One region of the Alteromonas sp. DY56-G5 genome, then DNA from elsewhere that is predicted to be linked to it. Evidence: predicted binding sites of a transcription regulator. Region 1 holds the regulator's gene; each other region holds the start of a gene.
The links. Region 1 encodes sigma-54, which starts transcription at its own class of promoters, with help from an activator protein. Its sites were predicted from a motif close to GTTGGCACGNNNNTNGNNT; they were not measured.

Region 2: the regulator sigma-54 is predicted to act here: its motif matches at 1,735-1,753, upstream of NO989_RS14080 (DUF2884 family protein).
Region 3: the regulator sigma-54 is predicted to act here: its motif matches at 2,311-2,329, upstream of NO989_RS05075 (glucan biosynthesis protein).

Annotation. Positions count from the first base shown of each region.
Region 1 covers NZ_JANHZQ010000029.1:53,031-57,758, reverse strand. Annotated here, with positions in the region: gene NO989_RS14480 (HPr family phosphocarrier protein) at 1-192, opposite strand, end outside; gene rapZ (RNase adapter RapZ) at 192-1,037, opposite strand; gene ptsN (PTS IIA-like nitrogen regulatory protein PtsN) at 1,122-1,565, opposite strand; gene hpf (ribosome hibernation promoting factor) at 1,579-1,866, opposite strand; gene NO989_RS14460 (RNA polymerase factor sigma-54) at 1,897-3,378, opposite strand; gene lptB (LPS export ABC transporter ATP-binding protein) at 3,452-4,177, opposite strand; gene lptA (lipopolysaccharide transport periplasmic protein LptA) at 4,180-4,728, opposite strand, start outside; gene lptC (LPS export ABC transporter periplasmic protein LptC) at 4,703-4,728, opposite strand, start outside.
Region 2 covers NZ_JANHZQ010000028.1:29,510-34,237, forward strand. Annotated here, with positions in the region: gene NO989_RS14070 (mechanosensitive ion channel family protein) at 1-1,257, shown strand, start outside; gene NO989_RS14075 (hypothetical protein) at 1,333-1,524, opposite strand; gene NO989_RS14080 (DUF2884 family protein) at 1,871-2,701, shown strand; gene NO989_RS14085 (NAD-dependent epimerase/dehydratase family protein) at 2,868-3,680, shown strand; gene NO989_RS14090 (sodium-dependent transporter) at 3,795-4,728, opposite strand, start outside.
Region 3 covers NZ_JANHZQ010000007.1:6,787-11,514, reverse strand. Annotated here, with positions in the region: gene NO989_RS05090 (hydrolase) at 1-822, shown strand, start outside; gene NO989_RS05085 (YheU family protein) at 871-1,107, shown strand; gene NO989_RS05080 (outer membrane beta-barrel protein) at 1,161-1,715, opposite strand; gene NO989_RS05075 (glucan biosynthesis protein) at 2,542-4,167, shown strand; gene mdoH (glucans biosynthesis glucosyltransferase MdoH) at 4,148-4,728, shown strand, end outside.

The DNA of each region.
Region 1 (4,728 bases):
CACGTCTACCTGTTCACCTTGATGGCTTTCAAGCATCATTAATCCCAATACACTGCTTGCGTCTGCTTCTTTATCGCCTTTTTTTAAGATGATTTTAGCGTCGAATTGATTAGCCAGTTTAACCAGTTGGGTCGCCGCTCTTGCATGCAACCCTAACTTATTGACGATAGTTAGCGTTTTTTGAATAGTCATTACTGATTCAGCTCTCTATGGCGAATTTGTACATCAGGGTGTATTTCACTGAAGGTTTTCGACAGGGTCTGTGCGATATAAACCGAACGGTGTTGGCCACCAGTACAGCCAATCGCTACGGTTACATAACTTCTGTTATTGCGCTCTAAATGAGGCAGCCATGTCGTTATTAAATTCTGAATTTGCCAAATGAACTTGGTCACTACAGGCTGCGACCCCAAAAATACTTCTACTGGTGCATCTAATCCGGTCAGGTGTTTAAGGTCGGGCTCCCAGTGGGGGTTAGGTAAAAAGCGGGCATCAAAAACGTAATCCGCATCTTTAGGAATACCGTGCTTAAAGCCAAACGACTCGAACACAAGCACAAGGCGTGAGCTTTTCTTACCCAGGATACGCTCTCGAATTAACTCTGCCAGTTGGTGAATGGTAAGCTTATCTGTGTCTAAATATAAATCTGCGCGTTCAGCAATAGGAGCAAGTAGGGCAGACTCGGCTTTAATGGCTTCTGAAAGCGATTTATTAAGCTTGGCGAGAGGGTGAAGACGACGTGTTTCGCTAAAACGCTTAACCAGTACATCATCGCTCGCGTCAATGTAAACAATGGTCATCGACCACGAAGAAGGCAGGTAGTCTAGAATTTCTACCAAATCGTCAGGATTTTTAGGTAAGTTTCTCACATCGATACTTACCGCAACCTGATCGTACTCGTCAACAACTGTATGGGTTAAGGTGGGAAGTAAGTTTACCGGGATATTATCAACACAGTAATAACCTAAATCTTCCAATGCGCGAAGTGCGACAGACTTACCAGACCCCGAACGACCACTGATTATTATCAGCTTCACCTACTTTCTCCCTAATACTCTGGTTTTATCACATACGCGTTGTTGAATTAGGCGCCTACTAAACGGTTAATAGGCGCTTAATGTTTAACTTAATGCAGATAGAATATCGTCGCTTGTCGTTGCGCGACGTATTGCTTTAATCGTTTCTTTGTCGCTTAGTTTACCAGCCACGGTGGCCAGCGTTTGAAGGTGTCCTTCGGTCTGTTCCTCAGGAACGAGTAGCGCAAAAAAGATGTCTACGGGTTTCTCGTCAAGGGCGTCGAAGTCGATTGCTGGCGTGCTGGTTACAACAATGGCGATCACTTTTTCAAGGCCCGGCAGGCGTCCGTGGGGTAAGGCGATACCATTACCAATGCCTGTACTACCCATACGCTCTCGAGCCATCAAACTGTTGAGTACCGTTGCCTGATCAATGTTCTCGTTTTGCTTGGCAGCGATATCAGCGATGATCTCAAGAATTCGCTTTTTACTATTACACTGAACCGCACACTCGGTGCGGTCCAGACTTACGATGGCTTGTATATCCATGCTTAATTAACTACTAATGTTTTTTCAGTTTTTCCTTATGCTTGATTACCTGCCGGTCGAGTTTATCAACCATGCTGTCAATCGCCGCATACATGTCGGTATTTTCTGAGGATGCGAATACTTCAGCGCCACTTAAATGAACGGTCGCTTCGGCTTTTTGATTTAATTTTTCAACGTTCAGGATGACATGCACATTAGAAATGTGATCAAAGTGACGTTCAAGTTTGCTGAACTTCGTATCGACATAATTACGCAAAGAGTCGGTGATTTCGACATGATGACCAGTAAGGTTGATTTGCATATTTCGTCTTCCTTATATTATTAAGCCCGATTAAATAAGGCTTTTGCGTTGGTTCGACGGCGGGATCGACAACGATTCCCGGTACTTTGCTATTGTTCGCCGGGCAACTTTAATGCCTTGTTCGGCCAACAATGAAGCAATCTTGCTATCACTCAGCGGCTTGCTAGGCTTTTCAGCGGCCACTAATTTCTTGATCAATGCACGAATCGCTGTAGATGAACATTCACCACCAGACTCTGTTGCAACGTGGCTTGAGAAGAAATACTTCAATTCGAAGATTCCACGTGGCGTATGCATGTACTTTTGCGTTGTCACTCGCGAAATAGTGGATTCGTGCATATCTACCATTTCTGCGACATCATTTAGCACCATTGGTTTCATCATTTCCGGGCCGTGCTCAAAAAAGCCCATTTGCTGCTGCACAATGCAGTTTGCAACCTTCATTAAGGTTTCGTTACGAGATTCAAGGCTCTTTATGAACCACTTAGCCTCTTGCATGTGTGAGCGGATGAATTGTGAATCGCTACTATTCTTGGCACGGCGACTCATTGCAGCGTATTGTTGATTTACGCTTAATTTAGGCAGACTGTCGGGGTTCAGCTCAACCACCCAACGGCCATTTTTCTTGGTTACTGAGACATCAGGAATAACGTACTCAGGCTCTTTAGTAACTAAAGCACTACCTGGGCGAGGATTCAAGGTTTGCAGTAAACGCATTGCCTCGCGTAGCTGATCTTCTTTCAATCGGCTTTTACGCATAAGCGTACGATAGTCTTTGCTGCTCAGTAAGTCAGAGTACTCTTCAATCAGTTGCTTTGCTTCAGCAAGCCACGGTGTGTCTTCTGAAAACTGGCGCAATTGCACCATCAAACATTCTTGTGGAGAGCGTGAGCCAGAACCAATAGGGTCGAACATCTGAATGCGCTTAAGCACACATTCTATTTCGTCCATTTCAATCGGCTCTTCCATATCATCATCGTTAACCGCTTCTAAAATATCATCAAGGGTAACGGTTAAATAACCTGACTCGTCAATAGAGTCGATGATTGCTGTAGCGATTGCGCGATCGGTATCCGAGAAGTGGGTAAGGCGCATTTGCCAAAGAAGGTGCTCTTGAATATCTTCAGTAGTCTCACCTTGGAAGATTTGCTCGTCGTCATTGGATGGACCCGGAGCTGGCGAAGATGAAGCAGAGTAGTATTCGTCCCATGTGCTGTCGATTGGCAGCTCATCGGGAAGATCGTTTTTCTCAAGTGCATCGCCGGCTTCTAGTGTGTCACTAGATGCAGAAGCAGTGGCCTCAGAGCCGCTGTCATCGTTGTCGATATTGTTCTTTTCTAGTTGCGGCTCGTCGTTACCTTCTTCAACTTCTAATAGCGGATTAGAATCGAGCGCTTCTTGGATCTCTTGTTGAAGATCAAGTGTAGAAAGCTGCAGCAGTTTAATGGCCTGCTGAAGCTGTGGTGTCATGGTAAGTTGTTGGCTAAATTTTAGCTGTAAAGATGGTTTCATCTACGTCTTATTTAAATGCTCTAAATTGAATATACCAGAGCGAAACTGAAAAATGGCAATTCGGTTACATTAACTATAGCCTGAATTGTTCGCCTAGGTATACATCCCTTACTTTTTGATTACTTAAAACCTGTTCCGCCGTTCCTTGCGCAATAAGCTCGCCATGACTCACAATGTACGCCTTTTCACAAACATCCAATGTCTCTCGTACGTTATGGTCTGTGATAAGGATTCCAATACCCCTATCGCGAAGATGTTGTATTATCTTCTTTATATCATTAACTGATATTGGATCAACACCAGCAAATGGTTCGTCTAACAAAATAAATTGCGGTTTTGCTGCCAGAGCGCGGGCAATCTCAACGCGACGGCGTTCGCCCCCTGACAAACTCATCCCCGTACTATTACGTATATGGTTAATATTAAATTCATCAAGTAGCGCATCAGCTTCTTCTTCTTGCTGTTGTGAATTTAAATCTTTACGGGTTTGCAAAATGGCCATGATATTTTCATGCACTGTGAGCTTTCTGAAAATAGAGGCTTCCTGCGGTAGGTAGCCAATTCCGCGGCGTGCGCGCTCGTGCATGGGCTGATGAGTTAGCTCATTGTCGTCGATTTCAATCTTGCCTTTATCCAGATTCACTAAACCAACAATCATGTAGAATGTGGTGGTCTTACCAGCGCCATTTGGGCCAAGAAGACCAACAATTTGACCCGTTGAGACAGACAGACTTACATCTCGAACAACCTGTCTTGACTTGTAAGCCTTAGCAAGATTTTTAGCGCTCAAAGTTGCCATTGCTATTCATTGCCCTCGTTGTCTTTTTTGTCTTTCTTAGACGAAGTTTTGCGAATGGTCTCAGGTGTGAATACTGTGGTCACTCGACCCTCACCATCCTTACCTGCGCCGCCAGTCGCTAGCAATTGCTCGGTAATCATATCGAACGTGATGTTGTCACCCTGTACTTTACTGGTGTCTTGTTTCAACTCTGCGTTTCCAGCAAGAGAAATCGTTCGGTTCACCACTTCATAGCGTATTTCATTAGCTTTTGCCGAAACTGGCGTGCCGTCTTCCAATTGCTGGGAATAGCTTGCAGGCTTTCCTCTAGCAATAAATATTTCACGACCACCACCGTCAGTGGCAATTACTTCCACTTCGTCAGCTTCAATAACCAAAGAGCCTTGAGTTATGAGTACGTCGTCTTTGTACAACGCGGTTTTATTTTTACCGTCGATAAACTGGGTGTTCGAGCCTATTTTTATGGGCTGCGAAAAATCATCTTCACTGGCGTGTACCGCACCGCTAGCGATGGCAAGCAATAAACTAGTTGCTAGGGGAATAAGTGGTTT
Region 2 (4,728 bases), on a different contig from region 1:
CTGTATAACGTCATCGCACTAAGTAGTATTTTAGTGGTGTCGGCGGTAATCTATATTATCGCAAGGCTATTGGTGCGCCCCCAGATAGCCAGTTGGGTATACAAATCCAATAACCTTTGGGACAACGCCTTGCAGCAGCACGGATTTTTCCGTCGCTTAATGCACCTGTTTCCTGCCCTGTTTATTTACTTAACCACACCGGTACTTATTAGCGATGAAGCCGTGATGCACGGTATGGTGATAAAGAGCGCTCAGCTATACATGTTATATAGCGGCCTTCTTGCCTTATATGCCATGTTGAGCACAGTGGAAGACGTTTATAACGCCTCAGCGCTTGCTAAACGCGCACCTATCACTGGCTTTATTCAAGTTACCAAATTGGCATTTGCTATTGTCACCATACTATTAAGTATCTCTTTAATTGTAGACAGAAGCCCGCTACTTATTGTGTCTGGCTTAACCGCCATTGCCGCTGTTTTACTATTGATATTCAGAGACACCATTCTGGGCTTTGTTGCCGGCATTCAAATAGCCGCTAACCGCATGTTTAATACGGGCGACTGGATTGCCATGCCTAAGTATGAAGTAGATGGTGAAATACTCGAGATAGGCCTTACCAACGTCAAAGTACAGAACTGGGATAAAACCATTTCTACGCTGCCGACTTACAGCCTTACTACAGAAGCAGTTAAGAACTGGCGCGGTATGCAAGAGTCTGGCGGACGCAGAATTAAGCGCGCCATTTATATTGATGTGCACTCTATTAAGCTTTGTGACAACGATATGCTAGAGCGCTTTTCGAAAATTCGCTATATCAACGAATATATCGATAAGAAGAAAAATGAGCTCCGGGCTTATCACCGAGATTACTCCATTGATGAGTCGGATCTGCTAAACAGCCGTCGCCTTACCAACATCGGCACTTTTAGAGCTTATTTAGAGGCATACTTGCGCAAGCACCCAGATATAAACCAAGAACTAACCCTAATGGTTAGGCAGCTACCGCCTAATGAGCTTGGTTTACCTTTAGAAATTTACTGCTTCAGTGCACAAAAGGAATGGGTGAGGTACGAAAAAGTACAGGCGGATATTTTCGACCACGTTATGGCTATGCTGGATTTGTTCGATTTACGCGCTTATCAACGTGATGGACATTTGTCGCTGCTTGCCCATCGCGAACAAAGCGCTTATAGAAACAGTCCCGAAAGCGACAATGCGCCTGAGGATGCTCTGGAGAAGAGCGAACCTAATCGATAAGGCAGTGATGAATAAAGACTTGTTCAAGACGAAAAAAAACCGGCTGAGATAGCCGGTTTTTTTAATGCTTATCGCTTAAGCCAATGCGTAGGCCATCAGTAAGCAAAGTACTAAACCAGTAACGCCAAAAAAACCGTACTCGATTTTTTCCTGCATACCTTCAGCACCTGCTTTAGCAGTCATAAAGCCCATAACGATGCTGCTTAGCCCTAGCGTAAAGGCAATTAGCGCAACACCAAACATAATTGCATTAATCCAATCAGCCATTGTGATAACCCCTTAAAAATATTGGCGGTATTATGCACCAATAAATAAGATTTAACCATGCTTGGATTGGCTTAAATGTACCGCTATTGGTATTAATTGATCTTAGTCAAAACTACTAATTAGTTGGTAATCTCACTAAATAGTGTATTTAGCAGAGCATAAAGAAATCATCAAATATCACTAACTATTTGAAAGATATATACTTTAAATATTGGCAAGGCCATTGCTCTACCTTAGGTATAACAGCGAGTATCGTTAGCGTCTATCTGACAGTGACACTACAACGCATTGCAGTTTGCTTCGAGCACTTTCGTTAACGCGTCACACGTAAATTAAGGAATGAACAATGTCTAAGAAACTATTACTTTCAGTTGCCCTTACCAGTACTTTAATGAGCGGCCACGCATTGGCGCATGACAGCAGCTTTCAAAACAACAGTTGTGACATGGAGCTTGATGGTCATATTCAATATTACCAAGGTGATCTAACGGTACAGATGGACAATGGCTCAGTGATGACGATTGACTCCCATCACAATATGACCATTAACGGCGAACCAGTATCGCTTGACAGCGAACAACAGCGCTGGGTAAGTGAATATTACAACAACATTGATATCGCCATCCCTATGACCTTGAATATCGCCAGTGAAGGGCTGCAAATTGCCAACGTGGCAGTAACTGAAGTATTTACTGAACTGTTAGGCGGCGATCAAATGGGTGACGATTTTCGTGAACTGTTCGACTCACTTGAAACCAAACTAAACACTTCATTCTATGATGACGCAGGGAATATTCGCGTTGATTCAACTAAATTCGATGAGCCAGGTTGGTTTGACGAAAGCTGGGAGCAAGAATTCGAAGCGCAAATTGAGTCTTTAATCAGTGAGTCTATGGGTAGAATACTTATTGCCGTAGGAACACAAATGTTGTGGGAAGGCGGTGATATGTCTGAGTTTGAGCAAAAGATGGAGCGCTGGGGTGAAGATTTAGAATATCGCTTAGAAAGCCAAGCGGCTGCGCTAGAAGAAAAAGGCGATGCATTGTGTAAGGTACTGAAGAAAGCGGATTATGCCGAAGGCAAAATGCAGGCATCCATATCTGGGCTAGATGACTTGAACCTGCTAGATCTTGATCAAGACAACCACCATGACCACAACGACGAAATGAAAATGTAGTTGGAGCATTTAGCGAACTAAACGCGCAAAACGAAACGACTTGCAACGCTAACCACTCACCTTAGAAAACCGACTTTAACCCAGTCGGTTTTTCATTTTTACAGTTAACGACAACCGCCCTCCAATTAATGTACTCTTAAGCCCTAAACAAAGGGGTATTTAATCGATGACTCAAAATGTAGTAATTAGTGGCTACGGCTGGTTAGCCAGCTATGTGGGCAAAGCACTTTCAGGCAAGGTCAATATTGTTGGCACCACTCGAAGCCAACAGAAACGTCTCGCGTTAAAAGACCAAGGTATCACCGCAATTGAATATGCCCTGGGCGAAGATACATCAGCGCTTTGTAACCATTTGCCAAACGCTACCTTGTTGCTAAATATTCCCCCTGGCAGGAGAAACACAGATCTCGCGTCATACACCAACAATATGCTGCAGTTGATAGACGCAGCCATCAGCGTAAAGGTAGCGCATATCGTGTTTATCAGCACCACGTCGGTTTACGGCGATGCAACAAATGAGGTAGTGTCCGAAGTCAGCACTACACAGCCGCAAACAGCCTCGGCCAAAGCCCACGTGACTATTGAAGACTATTTATTGTCTAAACGAGGTCAGGTTGATATCAGTATTGTTCGCCTAGCCGGTTTAGTAGGCCCAGACCGTCACCCCGCCCGCTCGTTAAGTGGAAAACAGTTAGATGCAGGAAATAAGCGAATAAACCTTGTACATGTGTACGACATTGTATCTGCGCTGACGACCATCATTTGTGGCAAGCCGCTTAACGATGTTATTCACCTTTGCAGCTTGTCTCATCCTAAGCGCGGTATTTATTACGTGGATGCAGCGAAGGCGATGGATATTGATGCTCCTCGCTTTTCTGATACTGAAGCAGAACCTGCTGGCAAAGTGATTGACGCCGAACAAAGCTGGGCAAGGCTAAATATTACACCAGAGTATAGCGACCCCTATCGCATGTTTTAGGCTTTACACTTAGTGAAAATACATACTCTGACACAAACAAAAACGGCAAGCTTTAGGCTTGCCGTTTTTAAGTTGAGCTCACTGCTAGCTCACGTCATTTCTTGTAAAACCTGACTATCCGAATAGGCTCAACCCGAAGTATTTTACAGCTACCGTGTTTACAAAAATCACGAGTAAAATAAGCGGAATAAAGGTTTTCAGCGAAATATCCACGTACTTTTCAAACCAGCTGCCTTTGTAACCACTGCTGCCCTCTTCCAAAGAAGCATTGAAGTTTGCACTCTTCCAACGATAAATAACAAACAAACAAATTAGCAAGCCGTTTAAAGGCAAAATCGTGTCGTAGAACACATCGTAAATGACATCAAACAGTGATTTATCTGCGCCAGCGTAGTGCATAAACGACGTAAGCATATCAACTTTACCGAATGACAACGCACTTAGGATGGCTAGCAAAATCATAATGCTTCCTAGCGACCCAAGCGCCCATTTACGGCTTACACCTTTTTCATCCATAAGCGCCGCAACAGGTACTTCAAAAATAGACACTAGCGACGTAATTGCCGCAAAGAACACTAATAAGAAGAACAAGCTAGCGACAATCGATGCGCCCATATATCCAATCGAGTCTTGTAACGCTAGAAAGATACTAGGCAGGTAAGTAAAAATCATGCCCACTGACGATTCACTTAAATCATCAGGGTTAATGTCTGGGTTAAAAGAGAAGATGGCTGGAAGGATCATCAAACCCGCAGTGAACGCCACGGCTGTATCCGTTAACGCCACCAGCTTTGCAGCGCTCGGTACATCTGCACGCTTATCAATGTAGCTACCATAGGTTATAAGAATACCCATGCCCAACGATAGAGAGAAAAAGGCCTGCGATAGCGCACCATTCACCACTTCAGCAGTAATTTTTGAAAACTCAGGAACGATGTAGAACTCAACGCCAGCCATCGCATTTTCGCGGGTTAATACGAAGATAACGAGACCGATTAGCATCACGAATAGCGCAGGCATGAGCAGCTTTGCCGCTTTTTCTATCCCT
Region 3 (4,728 bases), on a different contig from region 1:
GTGATGTTTCATGGTTTAGAAGGCAGCATTAAGTCGCATTATGCGAACGATATGATGGTTCAATTGTCAGTGAATGGTTGGCAGGTGGTGATGATGCACTATCGCGGCTGTAGCGGCGTGCCAAATTTAAAAGCGCGGGCGTATCACAGTGGAGAAACAGAAGACCCCAGCTTTTTCTTAGAGTGGCTTCACGATAAATTTCCACGAATTCCTAAAGTGGCCATCGGCTTTTCCCTTGGCGGCAACATGCTATTGAAACTGTTGGGCGAAAACCCTGCGCAAAAGTGGCTTAAGGCAGCGATTGCCATTTCTTCACCTCTTAAACTTTCTGAATGCGCTAAATCAATTAACCAGGGTTTTTCTCGCGTATATCAAAAGTATTTACTTACTAGCATGAAGGATACGCTGCGTAAGAAGATGGAGTACATCGATTATCGCAAGCTTATACAGCTAACAAAAACTGATGTGGAAGAGATCACCAGCTTTACCCAATTCGACGAGAAGATCACAGCGCCGCTTCACGGCTTTGCAGACGCTCAAGACTACTATGAAAAGTGTAGTGCGTATCACTTTTTAAGCGCGATCCACTGTCCTACACTGGTATTGCATAGCATTGATGACCCCTTTATGAATCACTTAATTGTGCCTAAGGAAGAAGAGCTTGCGCGCAACGTTACCGTGGAGCTAAGTGAACGAGGCGGTCACGTTGGGTTCATGCAAGGTTCTATATTAAATCCTAAAGTATGGCTGCACGAACGGGTGAAACGTTTTGTAAGTGAAGCCTTACCTGTAAATACTACGTGTCGTTATGTCAGCCGCTAATGTTGATGTTCTAATAATTTACCCAAACGCTTTTTATCAGGAGTGTGAATGATAATCCCCATTGACGCGCTAGAAGCCGATACGCTTTATAGCCTGGCTGAGTCTTTTGTTCTGCGAGAGGGCACGGACTACGGCGCTGAAGAAGTTGCGCTAGATGTGAAAGTGCAGCAAGTGTTAAACAGACTCAAGTCGGGTGAGGCGGTGCTGGTCTATTCAGAGCTTCATGAAAGTGTAGATATCAAAAGAAAAGAAGATATTGAGCCAAGCGAAGCTGAAGAACAATAGACACAAAAAAGCCGGGTCGAGCAACCCGGCTACCTACCTGAGGAGAGGAAGGCTTAAAACGCGTAACGTGCAGTTACCTGCATAATGTCTAAATCATCAATGATTCTGTAGTTTGCACCCACAGCCCATTGTGGCGTGATGTAATAGTTAGCGCCTACTCTAAATGTCGCTTCACCATCGTCTACATCGTAGTAGCCAACTTCACCCGCCAGCTCTACCTGCTCTGTGATCATCGAGCGAAGGCCAGCATTGATGCTGTAACCTGTTTCGTCGTTTACGTCACCGTCAATACGCTCTAAGTTGGCACCAAAATACGCGTCTGTTGTCGCGTTAACCGGTAAACGGTAACCCGCACCTAGTGTCAGCATATCAAAGTCAAAGTTGCCCTCTTCAGAGAAGCTATACTCGCCGTTTAGGTACCAGTTGCTATTCAATAAGTATTTACCGTTAACGGTTAAACCGTCTGGTTCAAAAGACTCATTGTCGTCAAAGTCCATTTTGGTGTAACCACCTTCTACGTAACGCCAGTCAGGCTTGTCGGCCATAGCTGTAAGAGGAAGTGTTGCCGCAGTTAGTGCTGCTGCAATAAGTGTGAATGATTTACGCATGTGATAACTCCTTAGTATGTTCAGTAACCCACCTTGTTCACCGCAAACGTTTTCGTTGTTTAAACACGTTCTAGGTACTCTATAAAGCTCTAACCTTTTCATAATGGTTCTAGTCTTTACACAATGGCTCTAGACAGTTTGCAAAACGTGTTGCAAGTCAGTGCTTTACGACACACTGCAAAAGGCTACTTGGTTGATGAACACAAAGCCGTACTTGCCTTCATGCCATCTTTATTATTTCCGTTAAGAAATAGTGACCGATTTATTTATCAACATGATGAATAGCAAAGCGTTTGCCAACTTCGTACTAAATCACTATTTTGATATGTCTTAATTTATCTATGTCGCTAATATTTATAGATAAAATACGTCTGGCTTTTTAGAGGCTACACATTTGAAATGTTCAAAATCAAAGTTTGATGTATTCCTAGTAAAACGTTGGCACACAAAACTGTCTCTAAAAAACAACAGTTATCCTTTTGTCTAACTCATCGGACATTTTTACAAGCCAGTGTTCTCCAATAATTCACAATGTGTGTGTTTGTAAAGTATTGTAAATTATGAAAAATATAAAAAATAACGGCGACTATTTCGTGTTGGAACAGCTTTTGCTCAAGTCTCTGTGTGTTATCCAACATTCACTTTAGCCCTTCGGCAAGGAATTCGGTTTTTCACGATATTAGTGGATAAAGAAAGGAAGAGAGCGCCTTTCTCGCGTGGCTTCAATCAATACCGTTTTTGTAAATGACGCTTTTCAGTAAGTAAGGCGTGTAACGAGTTGTTGATGGTCATCTGGATAACCATTGTTTTCATAAGGAGAGGACAAATGGCTAAGCCAGTTTCGATTTTCGGTAAAGATTTACAAACGAATGTGCGTCAGCGCAATAAGCTGTCACACCTTCTTTTAGCGATGAGCAGTGTCATCGCATTATTTGCGTTTCAACAAGCCGGTGCAGTTGAGGTTAACAACGACAATCAGCCTCAAAAAGCATCGCCGGTTCTTCAGTCAATTATTGATGCTGCACGCCAGTCAGCGACAGAGAGCTACGAGCAGGACGATCACGGGTTAAACAGCAAGCTTAAAGAAATTGACTACACCACGTATCGTTCAATTCGCTTCAAGCCCGAGCAGAGTCTGTGGCATGGCGAGAATGACTACGAACTGCAGTTTTTTCACCCGGGGTTTTTATATGAATACCCTGTCACTATCCACACTATTGGTGAAAGCAATAAGCCTGAACGCCTAGCGTTCAACAGTGACATGTTCAACTACGACGGGTCTGCGTCGGGGTTAGCTGGGCTAACGGACGAAAAGTCAGGGTTTGCTGGATTTCGCGTTCACTACCCTATCAAGAACGAAGAGTACAAAGACGAATTTGCTGTATTTTTGGGGGCATCGTACTTCCGTCTTGTAGGTAAAAATCAAGTGTACGGTATCTCTGCACGAGGTCTTGCGATTGATACGGCGCTAGCCAAAGGCGAAGAGTTCCCCCACTTCACTGAGTTCTGGGTCATAGAACCGAGTGAGGGTAAACCTATTACTGTTTATGCGCGTCTTGAAAGCCCTTCTGTAGCGGGCGCGTACAAATTTGTTATACAGCCTGATATTGATACCAGCGTTAAGGTAGAGAGTTGGTTATTTGCCAGAGATGACGTGAGCAAGCTAGGCATTGCACCGTTTACCAGTATGTTCTTGTATGGCGAGAACACAGAAAAGCGCCATGACGACTATCGTCCAGAGGTGCATGATAGTGACGGTGTACTCATGGTAACTCACGCTGGTGAAGAAATTTGGCGCCCACTGACTAATCCTGCACGCCTTCAAGTCACGTCACTTAGCGACGCAAACCCTAAAGGATTCGGCATGCTTCAACGCGACGGCGAATGGGATAATTACCTCGACGCAGAGGCCAATTACCATATACGCCCAGGGCTATGGGTGACGCCAGAAGCTGGTTTTGAGAAAGGCCGATTAGAAGTCGTCGAAATTCCGACTAAATCCGAAATACACGACAATATCGTGGCTTTTTGGACGCCTGAAAAGCCATTCAATTCGGGCGAATCACTGTATTTCGCTTACGAGCTTAAAACCGTAGAACAAAATCCGTTTGTCAGTGAACTGGCCTCAGTTGTACGTACCCGCCAAGGCAAGGCTGTGTTGCCGGGTGACGAGTTTAAAAACGACAGTCTAAATACGACACGACAGTTCAGCGTGGACTTCAGCGCGCCTTCTGCCATTGCTTTTGATAACGAGTCGATGAAGTTGGTGGTACAGGGTACTAACGGCACGATTTCTCAGCAGCGACTTTACCCCGTTGCTGATGGACAAGAGTGGCGGGCCACCTTCTTTGTTAAGCCGAAAGAAAAGCAGACGGTAGATATGCGCGCTTACATAGAGAAAGACGGTAAACGTGTGAGTGAGGTTTGGAATTATGTCTACCAACCAAAATAATCGCGCTTGCATAGCGGTATCGGACGAGGCTAAAGCCGTGCCTCAGGTTAAAAGTGATGGCACTGCACGTGCTTCACACTTCATCTTAAAAGGAGAGCATATGCGTTTGTTTATCATGGCAATGCTAGTTATTCCAAGCACGGCACTGGCCGGTTGGAGTTTGTACGAGATCTTTTTACCTAACGGCCTTACCAACTTAGAGATTGCACAGTTGGGGTTGGGGCTAACGCTGTTCGCATGGTTGTGTATGGCGTTTTGGACAGGCATTATCGGTTTCTTTCTGCAGCTTTTTAACATCGACCCGTTGAGCTTGCGCAGAAATCAAACGCCTCCTGATACTTCTGTGTCATTAACGCAAAAGCACGCTGTCGTCATGCCGGTTTATAACGAAGATACCCGCCGTATTATGGTGGGGTTTGAAGCTTGTATTCGCGAATTAATGGAAAGTGACAACAGTTCTAAATTCGACTTTTTCATGCTCAGCGACACCCGCGATATGGAAAAAGCGGATGCAGAGCTACGTGCCTTTTCCCGACTGAAGAAACGTTTAGGTGCCTTCTC